4 regions of the Heyndrickxia sp. FSL W8-0496 genome follow, and region 2 is predicted to be linked to each of the others. Evidence: riboswitches for the same ligand, from Rfam matches in the RefSeq annotation. Region 2 holds a riboswitch; each other region holds the start of a gene.
What was found. Region 2 has a riboswitch for S-adenosylmethionine ahead of NST63_RS23040 (transporter substrate-binding domain-containing protein). Riboswitches for the same ligand answer to the same signal wherever they lie in the genome.

Region 1: another riboswitch for S-adenosylmethionine. It lies ahead of metK (methionine adenosyltransferase); the one in region 2 lies ahead of NST63_RS23040 (transporter substrate-binding domain-containing protein).
Region 3: another riboswitch for S-adenosylmethionine. It lies ahead of NST63_RS26170 (5-methyltetrahydropteroyltriglutamate--homocysteine S-methyltransferase); the one in region 2 lies ahead of NST63_RS23040 (transporter substrate-binding domain-containing protein).
Region 4: another riboswitch for S-adenosylmethionine. It lies ahead of NST63_RS06230 (O-acetylhomoserine aminocarboxypropyltransferase/cysteine synthase family protein); the one in region 2 lies ahead of NST63_RS23040 (transporter substrate-binding domain-containing protein).

What each region holds. Positions count from the first base shown of each region.
Region 1 covers NZ_JBBOXX010000001.1:1,502,282-1,507,130, forward strand. Annotated here, with positions in the region: gene pckA (phosphoenolpyruvate carboxykinase (ATP)) at 1-1,393, opposite strand, end outside; SAM riboswitch class I at 1,635-1,816, shown strand; gene metK (methionine adenosyltransferase) at 2,098-3,294, shown strand; gene asnB (asparagine synthase (glutamine-hydrolyzing)) at 3,623-4,849, shown strand, end outside.
Region 2 covers NZ_JBBOXX010000001.1:4,543,777-4,548,625, forward strand. Annotated here, with positions in the region: gene NST63_RS23025 (amino acid ABC transporter ATP-binding protein) at 1-518, opposite strand, end outside; gene NST63_RS23030 (amino acid ABC transporter permease) at 511-1,245, opposite strand; gene NST63_RS23035 (amino acid ABC transporter permease) at 1,258-1,965, opposite strand; gene NST63_RS23040 (transporter substrate-binding domain-containing protein) at 1,984-2,847, opposite strand; SAM riboswitch class I at 2,997-3,106, opposite strand; gene NST63_RS23045 (sensor domain-containing protein) at 3,233-4,849, opposite strand, start outside.
Region 3 covers NZ_JBBOXX010000001.1:5,179,935-5,184,783, reverse strand. Annotated here, with positions in the region: gene phnW (2-aminoethylphosphonate--pyruvate transaminase) at 1-88, shown strand, start outside; gene phnX (phosphonoacetaldehyde hydrolase) at 85-927, shown strand; gene NST63_RS26170 (5-methyltetrahydropteroyltriglutamate--homocysteine S-methyltransferase) at 1,157-2,266, opposite strand; SAM riboswitch class I at 2,385-2,484, opposite strand; gene NST63_RS26165 (malate:quinone oxidoreductase) at 3,057-4,559, shown strand; gene NST63_RS26160 (hypothetical protein) at 4,633-4,794, shown strand.
Region 4 covers NZ_JBBOXX010000001.1:1,250,012-1,254,860, reverse strand. Annotated here, with positions in the region: gene NST63_RS06235 (homoserine dehydrogenase) at 209-1,204, opposite strand; gene NST63_RS06230 (O-acetylhomoserine aminocarboxypropyltransferase/cysteine synthase family protein) at 1,255-2,550, opposite strand; SAM riboswitch class I at 2,742-2,854, opposite strand; gene NST63_RS06225 (trans-sulfuration enzyme family protein) at 3,048-4,187, opposite strand; gene cls (cardiolipin synthase) at 4,348-4,849, opposite strand, start outside.

The sequences.
Region 1 (4,849 bases), 3.0 Mb from region 2:
CATCTTGTGACGTTTCAACATGAGTTAATTCACCTTCAAGTGCAGCTTGCACCATTGCACGAGTATAGCTTAATTTCATTCGGCTACCAACACCATATTCTCCGCCAGTCCAACCTGTGTTGACAAGAAAGACTTGAACCCCATGTTCATCAATCTTTTTACCAAGCATTTCTGCATACACTGTTGCAGGTAATGGAAGGAATGGTGAACCAAAGCAAGTTGAGAATGTAGCTTCAGGTGAAGTAATTCCACGCTCTGTACCTGCTAATTTTGAAGTGTAGCCACTTAGGAAATGATACATAGCTTGTTCTTTCGTAAGCTTGCTAATAGGAGGTAACACTCCAAATGCATCAGCAGTTAAAAATACTATTGTTTGTGGATGGCCAGCAATACTCGGTTCGATAATATTATCAATCGCTTGAATTGGATAAGCAGCTCGTGTATTTTCAGTTAATGTAGCATCCTCATAAAGGGGAAGTCTAGTTTTTGGATCTATAACGACATTTTCTAAGACAGACCCAAAGCGAATGGCATCAAAAATTTGTGGTTCTTTTTCTCTTGTTAATCCAATGCATTTTGCATAGCAGCCGCCTTCAATATTGAAAACTCCATTTGAAGACCATCCATGTTCGTCATCCCCGATTAGACGGCGATTTGGATCAGCGGATAGTGTAGTTTTTCCTGTACCTGATAATCCGAAAAATAACGCAACATCACCCTCTGCTCCAACATTGGCAGAACAGTGCATAGGTAGGATGTCTTTTTGAGGTAGTAGATAGTTCATAATGGAGAAAATTCCTTTTTTCATTTCTCCAGCATACTCAGTTCCACCAATTAAGATTATACGACGTTCAAATGAAACAGCGATAAATGTTTCAGAGTTAGTTCCATCGGTCGTTGGATCCGCTTTCACATTCGGTGCTGACAATATGGTAAACTCTGCTTGATGTGTTTGTAATTCATCTTCAGTTGGACGGATAAATAATTGATGTGCAAATAGATTATGCCATGCATATTCATTTACTACTTGAATCGGTAAGCGACTCTTATTATCTGCACCTGCAAAACCTTTAAAAACAAATATTTCATTTTGTTCCTTAAGATAATTACTAACTTTTTTATATAGCTTATCAAATGATTCCTCCGAAATTGGTTGGTTTACAGAACCCCAATCAATAAGATCTTTTGTAGAAGCTTCTTCAACAATATATTTATCTTTAGGGGAGCGGCCAGTATATTTACCAGTTTCAGCACAAACAGCACCAGTTGATGTTAATTTTCCCTCTTTACGTTGTAACACTTTTTCCACTAATTGAGGAACAGATAGTTGGGATAACACATTTTTTCCAGTTAAAATTTCAGCTAATGTATTTGAAAATGCGACAGATTTCATTATACTAACCTTCCTTTATTCAAAAATTTAAAGATTGTTTTTTATTCGTTAATTAGTATAACACAATTGTATTAATAGTCTATACTATTTGTGCACATTTTTTTTAACAACATTATTTCGACATATTTTCTTCATACATTTCGTGATCTATTTAATAGGAAATAAGAGATGAATAAAAATTTTTGTAGGAACATGTTGACACGAACTTGCAAATTGCGTAATATTTTACCTTGAACGGATACTCTTATCCCGAGCTGGTGGAGGGACAGGCCCGATGAAACCCAGCAACCGGCATTCTATGTTAGAATTTTTTAGTTAGATCATAACCGATGTTTATCGATTGTGTAATCTAATTTTAAGATTTTCTAAACTAGAAAGCAATGGTGCTAACCTGACGCAAGGGAATACCTTGAACGATAAGAGTGAAAGGCGCGATAATGGATCTTAACCTTTCCTCTCATAAACATGCGGGGAAAGGTTTTATTTTTTCTATTCTAATCTTTGTAGCTATTAGGTAAATTTCTGCATAAATTTAACAAGAATACGAAAAGCCATCTTTTATACAATATCGTCTTTCTAAACCCATGAAAAGGATTTTGCTCCTTAACATTAAAGGATAAAATCTATGGTTTATTTCATACTATTAGGGAATGAGTACCGTGAAGCGTAAAAATAGATAGAAGTAATTTTTGGGAGGAATAAATATGACAAAAAAGCGTCGTTTATTCACATCTGAATCTGTAACAGAAGGTCATCCAGATAAAATCTGTGATCAAATTTCTGATGGGATTTTAGATGCAATTTTAGCTAAAGATCCAAATGCTCGTGTAGCATGTGAAACATCTGTAACTACAGGGCTTGTACTTGTTGCTGGTGAAATTACAACAAGTACATATGTGGATATTCCGAAAATTGTTCGTGAAACAATTAAAGGAATTGGATATACTCGTGCAAAATATGGCTTTGACGCAGAAACATGTGCAGTGCTAACTTCTATTGATGAACAATCTGCAGATATTGCAATGGGTGTAGATAAAGCATTAGAAGCTCGTGAAGGTCAGATGTCTGAAGAGGAAATTGAGGCTATTGGTGCAGGTGACCAAGGGTTAATGTTTGGTTTTGCATGTAATGAAACAAAAGAATTAATGCCATTACCTATTTCCTTAGCTCATAAGCTAGCACGAAGAATTTCTGAAGTTCGTAAAGAGGATATTCTTCCATATTTGCGTCCTGATGCTAAAACCCAGGTAACAGTTGAATATGATGAAAATGACAAACCTGTTCGTATTGATACAATTGTCATATCTACTCAGCATCATCCGGAAATAAGCTTAGAACAAATTCAACGTAATGTGAAAGAATATGTGATTAATCCAGTAGTTCCAAAAGAGTTAATCGATGAAAATACCAAATATTTTATTAATCCGACTGGTCGTTTCGTAATTGGTGGACCACAAGGTGATGCTGGTTTAACAGGTCGTAAAATAATTGTTGATACTTATGGTGGCTATGCACGTCATGGTGGCGGAGCATTCTCTGGTAAAGATCCTACAAAAGTTGACCGTTCAGCAGCTTACGCGGCTAGATATGTTGCTAAGAATATTGTAGCTGCAGGTCTTGCTGATAAGTGTGAAGTTCAACTTGCTTACGCGATTGGGGTAGCTCAACCGGTGTCTATTTCAATTGATACATTTGGAACAGGGAAGGTTGAAGAGGATATCTTAATCGAAGCAGTTAGAAAGCATTTTGACCTACGTCCAGCTGGGATTATTAAAATGCTTGATTTGCGCCGTCCAATTTACAAGCAAACAGCTGCATATGGCCATTTCGGTCGTCATGATCTTGATCTTCCATGGGAGAGAACAGACAAAGCAGAAGCATTACGTGACTTTTCACTTTAAAGAATGAAATGGGGCTACATGGGTAGCCCCATTTTTTATTCTTAAGGAAAATATGCACCGTAGATATTAATCACATGATTGTTGTTTACGTCGAGCCTGATTCCAAACAACCTCACCAAAGGAAAATCAAAAGCGTTACCATAACTTGGCGGGGCTGAGCAAGATGCTTGCACGTTTGTTATTCACTTGTAGTTCTTTCCATAAAAATATATATAATGTCTACTGCAAAAAAAGTAAAATAATGATAGTATAGTGGAGTGTATTTTTAAAAGGCGGTTGGCCTTTAATAAAGTATGTTAATTAGAAATGGAGTAGGTGACATACATAAATGTGTGGATTTGTTGGTTGTATTCATGACCGAGAGATTGGTTTAAGAGATTCGGATAGACAGCTTTTTAAGAATATGAATGATATTATTACACATCGTGGACCAGATGATGAAGGTTTTTTTGAAGATGAGCATATCCAATTTGGTTTCCGCAGATTAAGTATTATTGATATAGAAAGTGGACACCAGCCATTAACCTATGAAAATGAGCGCTATTGGATTATTTTTAATGGTGAAATATATAATTATGTTGAGCTCAGAAATGAACTAATTGAGATGGGACTTACTTTTGAAACTTCTTCAGATACAGAAGTAATTATTGCTCTTTATAGTCATTATAAAGAAAAAGCGGTGGAGAAACTTAGGGGAATGTTTGCTTTTACGATTTGGGATAAACAAGAGCAAGTTTTAATTGGTGCTCGCGATCCATTCGGCATTAAACCATTTTTCTATCGTGAAGAAGAAAAACGGACATTCTTTGCATCAGAGAAGAAAAGTATTCTACTTGCAATGGACCATGAAGAGCTTAATTATGATGCAGCACAACATTATATGACCTATCAATTTGTTCCTGAACCAGAAACAATGACAAAAGGAATAAAAAAATTAGAACCAGGACATTATTTTACGAAAAAGCCTGGAGAGAAGATGAAGATTGAACGTTATTGGAAAGCCTCTTTCCAACCAGTTCAAAAATCAGAGGATGAATTTGTTAAAGAAATTAGGGATGTATTATTTGATTCAGTAAACGTCCATATGCGAAGTGATGTTCCGGTAGGATCCTTCTTATCTGGAGGTATTGATTCTTCAATTATCGCATCTATTGCCAAGCAATATCATCCGAACATTAAAACATTTTCAGTTGGTTTTGAACATAATGGGTTTAGTGAAATTGATGTGGCTAAGGAAACAGCAGAAAAATTAGGTGTTGAGAATATTAGTTATATCATCTCACCTGAAGAATATATGAAAGAACTTCCTAAAATCATCTGGCATTTAGATGATCCACTTGCTGATCCTGCATGTGTTCCATTGTATTTCGTCGCACGTGAAGCGAGAAAACATGTAACTGTTGTATTATCTGGTGAAGGTGCAGACGAGCTATTTGGTGGATATAATATTTATCGTGAACCGCAATCATTAGAAGTGTTTGACAAAATTCCTGCGATTGGAAAATCTTTGTTAAAAGCATTAGCAAAAATTTTACCTGAGGGAGTAAAAGGAAAA
Region 2 (4,849 bases):
TCAGGATCAAGAGCTGAAGTAGGTTCATCAAATAAGATAATCTCTGGATTCAACGCGATCGCTCTTGCAATACCTACTCTTTGTTGTTGCCCACCTGACAATTCATTTGGATAAGCATTATATTTATCCGATAATCCAACCTTATCCAAAGATTTCTTTGCAATTTCAATTGCTTTTTCTTTTATCATTTTCCTTCCAATAATTAAACCTTCTGTTACATTCTCTAATGCTGTTTTATTATTAAAAAGATTATAATTTTGAAAAACAAACGCAACCTTTTGCCTGACCTCATGAATTTGTTTTTTAGTAGCTGCTTTAAGATTTACATTCATATTCCCAAAAACAGCCTGACCTTGATCGGCCCTTTCAAGAAAATTAATGCATCTTAACAATGTCGTTTTACCAGATCCGCTAGGACCAAGAATAACAACAACATCTCCTTTACTTATGCTCAAATTTACCCCTTTTAATACTTCACTTTTCCCAAATGTTTTATGCACATTCTTAATTTCAAGCATACTGTTGCCCCCCTTTTGCTGTAGTTGTTTTATAGGAGCTAAGTTTTCTTTCAAATAGCTTGAACCCATATTCCGTTAAGCTACAAATAATCAAATACACGAGAAAAATATCAATATAGGCCTCAACATAGTTATATCCTACATTTGCCGCTACCTTTGCCTTTAAAGTAATTTCAGGTAAGGACATAGCATAGCCTAAGGAAGTTGCTTTTATCAGATTTACCGTAGCGGTGCAAATATTTGGCAATGCCACCACTAATGCTTGTGGAATAATAATTCTTCGATAGGCTTGAACATTCGTTAATCCGACAGATTGGGCAGCTTCTAATTGTCCTTTACTTACTGTTATTAATGAGGAACGAAATATTTCAATTAAGATGGCAATCGTATTTAGAGAAAATACAATAAATGCATACCATATCGGATTCACCTCATAAACATTTTTATCTATATGGAGCTTAGAGAATAATGATGATATTACTAAAGGTACGCTGTTATAGATAATAAATATCTGAACGATTACAGGTGTTCCACGAACAAATGAAACATATATTCTCGAAAATTGACTTAAAATTGGGATGCGATTAATTCTTGTTAATGCCAATAAAAAACCAAATGGTGAGGCGACTATTAATGCGACAATCGTTATAATTAAGGCAGTGGGTACGCCTGATAAAGCAACAAAAAACGTATCGACTAAAAACTCAAGATTAAAGCTACCCTGCACTCGCGTTCCTCCTTATGTTGATTTCAATGATTGTTTTCCTTTACTAAATCCCTTTTCAAATTTTAAAAATACTTGTTCGATCACAATAGAAATAATCCAATAGATGATCGATAATGCCAAATAGATCTCTAAAGCATGTGCATTATAATTACTTGCAATAATGAGATTGGCTTTCCCCATTACATCTATTAGGCCGATCGTATATGCTAAAGAGCCTTCTTTAATTAACTCCAATAGACTGTTTCCAAAGTTTGGAATAGCTACTACAAATGCCTGTGGAAAGACAATTCTTCTATATGCCTGAAAAGGACTTAATCCCACACTAACAGCAGCCTCGAATTGCCCTTTATCCACAGATTCATACGCACTCCTTATTACTTCAGACATAAATGCGCCAAACTGAAGAGAAAAAGTAATTACTACAAAAACAATTTTGTCTACATTACTAGTCTGAACTGAAAATTTTTCTAATAGTGCTGGAACCCCATAATAGACTAGAAATAACAAAACAATCGATGGCGTACATCTTAAGGCAGTGGTGTAGCCATTAGCAATTTTTCTAGCAATTTTACCTTTTCCTATTTTTCCTATCGCCAAAATAAACCCTAGAATGGTTCCAAACATTACCGATAAGCCAGTAACAATAAATGTTACTTTTAGAAAAGGAAGCAGCATTGGGATGGATTTGAATATATAAGATGCATCAAAGTATTTTTCCATTATCCCCCTCCATTTTCCCTACTTTTTCGCTTGATCTAATACTTCAAATAAATCTCTTCCGTAAAATTTCTTACTTAACTCATTCGTTTCTTTTTTTTCTTGCAGTTGTTTGATCGCTTGGTCATATGCATCCGCAAATTCCTGCTCTTTTTTATTAAATAGTGGCCAGGTTTTTATTACGGCGAATTCATTATAGACAACATCATTAACTAAATGATGATAAGGACCATTTTTCTCCTCTACCTGTTTTTTAAAAGGACCCTCAATCATTACTCCACCATCTACACGTCCTTCATTCACCCATTGAACAACATCAACCGAAAAGGTTTCTCCTGCCTTGAGCTTAATTTTATTATCTGGGTGTGACTGATTATATTCATCAATAACTGTATACTGAGCATTATTTGCGGCAATCGGTGCGAGGGTGTATCCCGCAGAAGCAAAGTCTTCTAAACTTTTAATCTCCTTATTTTCTTTCTTTAATACAAGTCCTGTACTACTCAGTCCAAGAAATTCTTTAGGATAAATAAATTTCTTTGTCCTTTCTTCGGTCCAGAATGCATTTTTTACTCCAACCTGAAATTTCCCTTGTTCCACCCCTAATAGTAAATCATCACTCGTTGTACCTACATACTCAAATTCATATTCAGGTAAGAGTTTATCGACTAATTTCATTACCTCTACATCATACCCAGTTGGATTCCCATTCTCATCTATGTATGAAATAGGCTTGGAGGATTGATCAAAAGCTACTTTCACCTTACGAATCTTCGTTCCATTTTCATCGGTTGATGAATGATTTGCTGATGTTGTACAGCCTGCCAATAACATAACGAATGCAAAACAACTAATAATGCTAACTACCTTCCTTTTGTTCTCCATGAAAAAAATCCCCTCTCTTTACATTTTTCTGTACCTTAGCCAACAAAAAGGATATCATCTTCAACTACCCACTTTTTCATCACCCCTAAAAATCGAAAAACCTTTCTTCTACCGAAAAGAAGAAAGGCTCAAAATACTTGAACAATCTCCTCTTATCTTTCAGAACCTATTTGCTCTGCTGGAATTAGCACCGTTTAATCAAGGAGATTAAGGTTGCCGGGTATCATAGGGCCAGTCCCTCCACCGCTCTAGATAAGAAAAAACTAAATTATATATTCCTATAAGAAAACTTGGAATTACTTAAAATTTAATATATCCAGTATTCTGACTATTGTCAAGTATAAAAAAAAGGAGTATAAACTCCTTTCATCCCTAATCATCGATTTTAATGGATCCCCTTACTCATAAATGATTCAAACTGCTCAGTCTTTAAAGGCTTACTATATAAATACCCTTGTACTTCATCACATTGAAACGATTGTAGAATCTGAAATTGTTCAACTGTTTCAATTCCTTCTGCAACAACCTTCATCCTTAGCCCATGTGCTAATTCAATAATTGCCTTTGTTAGGGCAGCATCTTGAGAGTCCAAATGAATATTTTGTATTAACGAACGATCAATCTTAACATATTCAAATTGAAATTGTTTCAAATAGGTAATAGAAGCATATCCTGTACCAAAATCATCTAAAGAGAATGTAATCCCTCTTTCTTTAAAATCTTTTATCGAATCATAGACTATCTTTTCATTTTGCATAATAATTCTTTCAGTGATTTCAAATTCAAGCAAGTTTGGACTAACCCCAGTATCTTGCAAAATTTGCATTACACCTATACTCCAGTTTCTTTTCAAGAAACTTTTCGGTGAAATATTAATTGAAACAGGGACGACCGGTATGGATTGAACTTGCCAATGTCTTATTTGTTCACATACATATCGAATAACCCAGTCTCCAATGTCTACAATTAAGCCTGATTCTTCAGCAAAAGGAATAAATTCTCCTGGAAGGACAAGTCCTCGTTCTGGATGCTCCCAACGTATTAATGCCTCAGCACTGACCATTTTATTTGTTTTAACATCAATTCTAGGTTGAAAATCAACCCTAAACTCATTGTTAGTTAATGCTCTTCTTACATCCTTATCAAAGAATGTAGATTTATTTGGACACTTCATTATTGATTGGGAATATATAACATAATTATCCTTCCCAAGATCCTTTGCTCGATAAAGAGCACTATCTGTATTTTTTAGCAAAGTCCATGCATCCTTACCATCTAAAGGATATTGACAAATCCCTACACTTGCAGAAACATACAGCTCATAATCATTTATAGTAAACGGTTCTTTTATTCCTTTAATAATTTGTTCCCCTACTTGATTTAAATCATAAATATACTTGTTATTTCTTAACAAAATGGCAAATTCATCTCCACCGATTCTAGCAACCAATTCTTTATCAGGTATCATTTCAACTAATCGGTGTCCGATCTGTATCAATAGTTCATGGCCAATATCATGGTTTAAAGAGTCATTAATGTATTTGAATCGATCCATATCCAGAAAAATAATGGCAAATGATTGATTTTTTTCCTGTGAATCCTCAATCAATGATTGCAATACTTCATCAAACATTCTTCTATTCGGTAAATCCGTCAAATAATCATGATAGGCAAAATAAGCAATTTGCTCCTCATTGCTTTTTTGTTCTGTTATGTCCGAAATAATTCCATCCAGTCTTGTAATGTCTCCCTTTTCGTTTATAAAAGGAATCGTTTGATCCTGCAGCCAACGAATCGAACCATTCTTATGAATGATTCTGTACTGATGATGAATGGATTTCCCTTTCTTTAACTCACTTTGCTTCTCAAAATAAATGGAATGATCTTGCTCATAAATAATATCCTTCCATAGAAAGGAATTGGTCATCATCTCCTCAGAAGAATAACCTGTAATATTATAAAGTCCTTCAGAAACAAATAATATTTTTTTAGTCTTAAGATC
Region 3 (4,849 bases), 640 kb from region 2:
CATTGGGAATATTGGTGAAATTTATGAAGAAGATATCCAAGCATTGTGTGAAATTATTGAAGAATATATGGGAGTGATGGTAAAGTGAATAAAATTGAAGGAGTAATTTTGGATTGGGCAGGAACAACGGTGGATTTCGGCTGCTTTGCCCCAGTAAATGTATTTATTGATATTTTTAAACATGCAGGTGTTAATGTGACAATGGAGGAAGCAAGAGCACCGATGGGATTGCTTAAGATTGACCACATTCGCGCCATGCTTTCGATGCCTAGAATCTCTCATTTATGGAAGGAGAGATTTGGCAGAGAGTTTAATGAACAAGATGTGGAGAAATTATATGCTGAATTCGAGCCTGCACTCATGTCATCCTTAGCTGAGTATACAGATGTCATTCCTGAGGTGATTGAGGCAGTTCAAACCTTAAGAAGCCAAGGATTGAAAATTGGTTCAACAACAGGTTACACACAATCCATGATGGATGTTGTTGTACCTAATGCACACAAAAAAGGGTATAGTCCAGATTTTTATATCACTCCTGATGGTACCAATTCTCTGGGGAGACCTTATCCTTATATGATTTATCGAAACATGGAAGCATTGAAATTATCAGCATCCTGGAAGGTTGTAAAAGTTGGAGATACGACCTCAGACATAAAAGAGGCGGTTAATGCTGGCGTTTGGTCAGTGGGCGTTATAATAGGCAGTTCCGAAATGGGGCTAAGTTTATCTGAATATAATGCCTTATCCGAAGTAGATCAAGAGAAGGCAATCTCTAGAACAGAACAAATATTTTTACAAAGCGGGGCAGATTTTACAATAAAAACAATGGGAGAACTGCCTCAATTAATTGGAAAAATTAACAGTCTCATCTCGGAAGGTAAGAGGCCTAGTGCAGGTTTAACGTACTTAGTGGAGGGAATTTATTGAAATCAATATCAAAAAAGAATAAGATACTTATTTTATTATTTATTATGCTTTTATGTGTTGCTTGCCTATTCGATTTTAAATATAAAGGGTTATTCTTCCAACTGTTACCTAAGACGATTCAATCATATTTAGCCGGTTTTTTTTAATAGTCTCAGCTTTAATGGAGAAACACTGATGAGTAATAAAAGGACCGGGCGTTTTTTGCCCGGTTTATCTTATGTAAGTGAAACTATTGTCCCCAGACATCTTTTGCAATACGTACAACATGGCGTAATTTATTCCATTGTTCTTCCTCTGTTAGGATATTTCCTTCTTCAGTAGAAGCAAACCCACATTGCGGGCTCAAACAAAGTTGATTAATATTCACATATTTTGTTGCTTCTTTAATCCGTCCTATTATTTCATCTGTATCTTCGAGTTCAGGAGTTTTAGATGTGATGAGTCCCAATACCACATGTTGATCTTTAATGAATCGTAATGGTGTAAAATCTCCAGATCGTTCATTATCATATTCTAAGAAGAAGGCATCTACATTAACACGTGAAAATAACTCTTTTGCAATGGGTTCATATCCACCTTGATACAGCCAGGAAGATTTGAAATTTCCACGACAAATATGAAGAGTAATTGCCATGTCCTCAGGTTTGTTGGCTACAGCTTCTACAGTAATATCAGCAAATTTTTTCACAAGCTCATCCGGATCGAATCCTTGTGATTTTATTTTATCTCGGAAAGCATCACTGAACAATGCTCCCCAGCTTGTATCATCTAATTGTAAATAGCGACAACCTGCATCATAAAATGTTTGAATGGCATCTTGATACACTTTAATAATATCGTTAGCCACCTCATCAAATGAAGGATATGAAGGATTATTCAAATATGGTTCACTTCCAACTACACCCGAGTAGAAAATCATATTAGGGCCTGGGATTGTAATTTTCGCAATATGATCGCCGGCAATGCTTTTCAAATACGTGAAGTCTTCTAAAAATGGATGATCCTTAGGGAAACTTAATTTCGAATCAACTGTATATGCTTCTGCCTTTTTCATTGCTCCATTAAATGCACCGGTGATGTCTATTTCATAAACACGAATTCCCTTAATAGCTCTGATAAAATCTAAGTGCCACCATCTTCTTCTGAATTCACCATCTGTCACTGCCGTTAGGCCTACTTCTTTTTGCTTTTCAACAATTCTAGCAATCTCAATGTCTTCTAATGCACGTAATTCTTCCTTCGTTATTTGACCATTCTTATATTGAGCCCTCGCCTCTTTAAGTGCTTGTGGGCGCAAGAAGCTCCCTACATGGTCTGCTCTAAATGGTGCTTTCTTCATGGTATTAATCAAATTGGACAACCCCTCTAAAGTTAAATAAATTTGTTTTTCTTAGCTTTTTCAGGGTACAAAAAAACCCTTCTTAAAAAGAAGAGATTAAAATCACAGATAATTACTCTTCTTATCTTCAAGCAAAACGCTACTGGAATTAGCACAGTACAAAAATGTCTGTTGCTGAGATATCTCAGGGCCAGTCCCTCCATCTCTCTAAATAAGAAAGTTACAAATTTAATTATTAATTATCAATTTACCTGTATATTCAGAGAATGTCAATTTTCCGGTGCGAATAAGTATGATGGAACCCATATTCTTCATTTGGGAAGGGCTTTTTTGAGGGAAACGTTATCTCGGTATACAAATAATCAGTTTATTCAAGAAGAAAAAGAAAGAACTATTAGTGGACTCCTGCAAAATTATCATATTCATAATCAAAGAGAGGTCATATAGTAAAGAACATTTTAGCTGTGATGGGTGTTTTTGTTTATTTATATTAATATATTTTTTTGGAGTCAAAGATCGATTATGACTAGAACGATTCTGATTAATAGAGTCAAAAACAGATTAAATTATGTGGATTGTTTCTCCATTTTTTACGTAATTTTAGATATCTTATCACTCTCATACAATAGTGATATTTAAATCTATAAATAATAGTGATATACTATAATTAGGAATGAATTGATACAGAAAAGGTGTGTGTGATCAGGTCGCGCCTTGGCTTGCTTGTTACGCCGAAGAAGGAGCGTCTACATCCTTTTTTGCAAATCTAACGGTATAAGGGACGATAAAAATGAGTAACAGACAAACTAAAACAGACGTTATCTTAATTGGTGCCGGAGTCATGAGCGCGACTTTGGGATCATTGTTGAAAGAATTAGCACCGCAATGGGAAATTAAAGTATTTGAGAAACTAGCAAATCCAGGGGAAGAAAGCTCTAACGAATGGAATAATGCGGGTACAGGGCATTCTGCACTGTGTGAGCTTAATTATACAACTGAAAAAGCTGATGGATCTATCGATATTACGAAAGCGATTAAAATCAATGAGCAGTTTCAGCTTTCAAGACAGTTTTGGTCTTATCTTGTAAACCGTGAACTGATTCATAATCCACAAGACTTTATCATGCCAATTCCTCATATGAGTCTAGTCCAAGGTGAAAAAAATGTAACGTTTTTGAAAAAGCGTTTTGAAGCGCTTTCAAATAATCCGTTGTTTCAAGGGATGGAATTCTCTGATGATCCTGATAAACTAAAGGAATGGATTCCACTTATTATGGAAGGTCGTACCGATAATGAACCAATAGCAGCAACCAAAATTGACTCTGGAACAGATGTTAACTTTGGTGCTTTAACACGCATGTTATTTGACCATTTAAAGAGTCTAGACGTTGAGATTAACTATAAGCACACGGTAAAAGATATTAAACGTACAAACGAAGGCTTATGGGAAGTGAAAGTACACAATATTGAAAGCGGTAGTACTGAATACCATACAGCAAAATTTGTCTTTATCGGCGGTGGAGGCGGAAGTCTACCATTATTACAAAAAACCGGAATTCCTGAATCTAAGCATATCGGAGGCTTCCCGGTCAGTGGCTTATTTATGGTTTGTAATAATCCTGAAATTGTTGAACAGCATCATGCAAAGGTATATGGTAAAGCGAAGGTTGGCGCACCTCCAATGTCTGTTCCACATCTTGACACACGATATATCGACAATAAGAAATCATTGTTATTTGGACCATTTGCCGGCTTTTCACCGAAGTTTTTGAAAACGGGTTCAAACTTAGATTTAATCCGTTCTGTAAAACCGAATAATGTATTGACGATGTTGGCGGCAGGCTTTAAAGAGATGGCATTAACAAAGTATCTAATCCAGCAAGTATTGTTATCGAATGAAAAGCGTTTGGAAGAGCTAAAAGAGTTTATCCCGAATGCTAAACTCGAGGATTGGGATATCGTCGTTGCAGGACAACGTGTGCAAGTAATTAAAGATACGGAGACAGGCGGTAAAGGTACACTACAATTTGGTACCGAAGTTGTTACTGCATCCGATGGTTCGGTAGCTGCATTGCTTGGTGCTTCACCGGGTGCTTCTACTGCTGTTCATGTTATGCTTGAAGTATTAGAAAAATGCTTCCCGCAATACATGATGGAATGGGAGCCGAAACTAAAAGAAATGATACCTTCTTATGGTATGTCTTTAATGGAAAATCCAGAGCTTTTACAAGAAATTCATACCTCAACAGCACAAGCACTTGGGCTAAGTCAACAAGAATTAGCTTATAGTTAAGAATGAATAAAGAATCTTTGATCTATCATTAGATTAAGGATTCTTTTTTTTGCGTTTAGAGAGGTGAAAATTGATGATAAAGAACAATTGCGAGAGTTTAATAGCTGATATTGAAAACGTTAATCTTATTTTCGTAATTAATCAAGGGGAGATCATTGAAGGAGGTACGCATCACGAGCTATTGCAGAAAAAAGGATTTTATTCTCCGATGTATGAGAGTCAGTTTAATATCTGAAGTGAAAAATGATTAACTCTTTGAAAAAAATGTTTAGTTTATTGATCATTCAGAG
Region 4 (4,849 bases), 3.3 Mb from region 2:
AAAAGGACGAGTTATGAAACTTTCATAACGAGGATATTAAACAAATCCAGTCGTGCACCTTAATCAGCCCTCGACAAGTACACATATTCTTAAATTCAACAACTACATTATTGGTTTCTTGATCTCAGAGGTGGGCTAGGCGATAGATAAAAAGTATTTCTATATGGTTGTCATTTCCTAAACAAAAAAACTGGCGAACTCGCCAGTTTTACATTTGAAATGCAGGGATTTTCTCCTGTAACTGTTGATGTTGGACTATTTCAGCAAAGTCCTCAATCATTGCACTCGCTGTAGGCATTTTCCCAGCTCCAGGTCCTTGTAATGTAATATTTCCAACCAAGCTTGCTTCTAGTGCAATGGCATTTTCGACACCTTCAATCGAGTACAGTGGGTGATTACTGTCAACAATAATCGGCTTTACAGATGCTTTTATCCGTTGACCTTCTTTATAAATCTCCGCAATATGCTTATATCTTTGACCATGATGCTCTTTTTCTTCTATTTGCTGCTGGGAAATCGAAGTGATTCCTTCAATTTTCACTTCAGACCAGCATGGCTGTTCACCAAATACAAGTTGACTTAATATCATTAATTTACAAAAGGCATCTTTACCACTAATATCATTCGTCGGGTCAGCCTCCGCATAGCCTTTTTGCTGTGCTAAATGAAGAGCTGCCTCGAATGACAATTTGTTCTCTCTCATTTTTGTCAAAATAAAATTTGAGGTGCCATTTAGTATCCCTTGAACCTTTGTAATTCGATTAACTTGCAGCAATCGTTGGATAGTTCTTATAATTGGAACCCCACCAGCCGTTGTTGCTTCAAATGCAAGTTTTACATTCTGTTGCTTTGCTTTATGAATTAATTCCTGCCCATATTTTGCAAACATGACCTTATTAGCTGTGATCACATGGATGCCCTTATCAATTGCCTGCTTCAAATACGTGTAACCTGGCTCCTCTCCAACAATCGCTTCAAAAACTACATCCAAATCACGTATATTAAGAATCTCTTCGAAATCTGTTGTGACAAGTATATTCGACTCAATGTCTCTCTTTTTATTTTTATCCCGAATCAATACCGCAACAATTTCCACCCTTACTCCCAGCAGTTCATTAAGCTGCTGTTGATGGGAGTGTATCGCAGTATATACACCTTCACCAACCGTTCCAAAACCTAAAAGCGCTGCCTTTATGACTGACATTAAGAAATCCCCCTTATTCACCTGACCGACTGTGCAAAAATCTACTATTTCTATACTGTGACACTTGTTGCTTTTACAATCGCTTGATCTAAATCTGCTGTTAAATCTTCTACTGCTTCCAAGCCGACCGATAGGCGAATCAGTTCCTCTGTTACACCTGTTAGTTTAAGATCCTCGGCATTAAGCTGTTGATGGGTAGTAGATGCAGGATGGATAATTAAAGATTTTGCATCCCCCACATTTGCAACATGAGACCATAATTTTATCTCATCGATGACTTTTCTTCCTACTTCCCGACCACCTTTAATCCCAAAGTTGACAATTGAACCAAAACCACCTTTGAAATATTTAGTTGCAAGCTCATATGAAGGATGTTCCTCTAGTCCTGTATAATTAACCCAAGCAACGGCAGGATGATCTTGTAAAAACTGGGCAATCTTCAATGCATTTTCATTATGCTTTTGGACACGTAGATGCAATGTTTCAAGACCTTGTAATAATAAGAATGCACTATCAGGACTTAAGCTAGCACCGAAATCACGCAATAACTGCACACGAAGTTTTGTGGCAAATGCTGCTTGAGGCACGTCAATGCCATATCGAAGGCCATGATAGCTTTCATCCGGCTCTTTAAAATAAGGGAATTTATCACTATTCCAATCAAATTTACCACCATCAATCACGACACCGCCGATTGTCGTTCCATGTCCGCCAATCCATTTAGTAGCGGAATGAACAACAATATCAGCACCCCATTTTATTGGATTAGAAAGATATGGTGTTCCGAAGGTATTATCTATGATCAACGGGATTCCATTTTCATGGGCAACATTAGCTACTGCCTCAACATCTAAGACATGTAAGCTTGGATTGCCAATAATTTCTGCAAAAAGAGCTTTCGTTTTTGGAGTGATTGCTTCCCGAAAATTTTCCGGATCAGTTGCATCAACAAATTTCACTTGAATCCCATATCTAGGCAGCGTCGTTGCAAAGAGATTAAATGTCCCACCATAAAGATTTCCAGCAGCGATAATTTCATCTCCTGCACTAGCAATATTTAAAATAGAAAAAGCAATGGCCGCCATCCCTGATGAAAGTGCGACAGCTGCTGTTCCCCCTTCCAAAAGGGCAATACGCTGCTCAAATACATCAACCGTTGGATTGCCAATTCTTGTATAAATATAGCCAGGTTGTTCAAGGGCAAATAACCCTTGGGCATGATCTGTATCTTTAAAAACATAGGATGTCGTCTTATAAACAGGAACGGCCCGTGAACCTGTGGTTGGATCAGGTTGCTGTCCCCCATGAAGTAATAACGTTTCCGGTTGATAGTTTTCATTCGTCATTTTGAATTCCTCCTAGATCTTTTTTATTATTCAGGTGAGGCTAAATAACATTCATTGGCTAATAACATTAAGCCGCTTAAACTAGGTAAGGTTCATTGAGTAATTCCTCTGTTGTGGGATTTGAGAAGTATGGAATGAGGGGAAACAAAAAACCCTCTTCATAAGAAGAGGGCTTATTATATCAGTTCCTCCCCTTATCTTTCAGATCTAATTGATCTGTAGGAATTAGCACCTTTTCAAGCACGAATGCTTGAAGGTTGCCGGGCTTCAAAGGGCCTAGTCCCTCCGCCGCTCACGATAAGAGTGATTATTAAATTTAGAAAATTTTAAATTGCTCTTGTTTTGCATTATAAAAGATGGATGAATAGTTCGTCAACCTTTTTTCTATTAAAAAAACTTTTTAGTGGATTTTTCTTTCATCCCTTTAAAACAGCCGCTAAGTGAAAAAGCATGACTTTTTATCAAAGTAGCAAACGATACTAAACTTTTTACCAATCTTATAATGCGGCTTCTATCGCACACTCAAATTGCTTAATAATATCTGCTGAATCTTCTATTCCTACCGAAATACGAATGACCCACTGATTGATTCCTATGCTTTCTTGCTCCTCTAAAGTAAGACTACGATGAGATGTTCCAAACGGATAGGATACAGTTGTTTCCACTCCTGCTAATGTGGGAACAAGTTTTACCCAACCTAAAGAGGAAAAAAACTGATGAATATCTACAGCTTCTCCTAATTCAATGGTAACTATCGCACCATTTCCCTTACTTGAAAGATTTTCTGGATAGTAAACTTTTTTTACATTAGAATGATTCGTTAGGCTTTCTGCTAACAGTTGAGCATTGGATGCTTGGCGCTCCATTCTTAATGCAAGTGTTTTTAACCCTCTATTAGTAAGCCATGCTTCAAAGGGACTTAAATTTGTACCCAAATTAACTACCTTTTGCCTTGCTTTTGCCATCAATGCTTCTGTTCCAACGACTACACCAGCGGTTACATCACTGTGCCCACCTATATATTTCGTTGCGCTATGAGCCACAATATCCACTCCGTCGATAAACGGCTGCAATAAATATGGAGTTGCGAATGTATTATCTACCATTGTACAAAGCTGAAATTCCTTTGCGATTCGAACCAATTCAGTCACGTCTTCTATCCGTAAAAATGGGTTGGTCACTGTTTCAGAATAAAGAAGCTTTGTATTCGATTGAATCGCCTTTCGAATTGTTGAAGCATCTTTAAAAGGGATAAATGTGGTTTCAATTCCAAGTTCGTTTAATTCATGTTTTAATAAATGATGGGTTCCGCCATATATATCATCTGCCGCAACAATATGATCGCCAGCAGAGGCTACAGCTAATATCCCTGCTAAAATAGCGGAGAGTCCTGAGGATGTAGCAACACCATCAGGAGCACCTTCTAATCTTGCAACAGCTTGTCCTAATTCATCTGTATTCGGGTTACCAGTCCGAGAGTAGAGATATGGAATATTCCCATGATAAAACTCTTCTAATTCCTCCAATGATTGAAACGTAAATGCAGAGGTCTGATATATTGGTGTTGTTTTACTATGTATATTCGATGTATTTATTAAAGAATTATGTACAATTGCTGTTTCAAATGATTTTCCCATTCAATTAGCACCCCATATCCATTTAGTTAAATAGTTAAGAAACTATCACTAAAATTAAAATATTTTAAATTGTACGCCTTCCGTACACTTTTGTCAAAATAAGTTTGCAGACAATAAAAAGAGGGTTGCCTATATCTCGGGCAACCCTCTTTTCGTAACGTTATAAAATCGGAGATAATAATCTAGAAATGGACTCCTTAAAACGAATCCATTTCGGACGTAATAGATATTCTTCTAATGTTAATTCCTTTGATTTTCCCATATCATCCATGTATATTTTTTCGAGTTTCTTTGAAATATGATGACTATATAAAAATGCATTAACCTCAAAATTTAAACGGAAACTTCGATTATCAATATTTGCTGTTCCGACGGTTGCAATTTTCCCATCGACCACTAACATTTTCGCATGAATAAATCCATTATCATAAATATAAACCTTTGCACCAGTTTTCAATAGCTCACCTACATAGGAATAGGTAGCCCAATACACAAACATATGATCCGGCTTATTAGGGATCATTAACCTTACATCGACACCAGATAGAATAGCAATTTTTATTGCATTTAATAAACTATCATCGGGGATAAAGTAAGGTGTTTGCATGAAAATATACTTTTTGGCAGAATTGATCATTTTAATATAACCATTTTTAATTTGT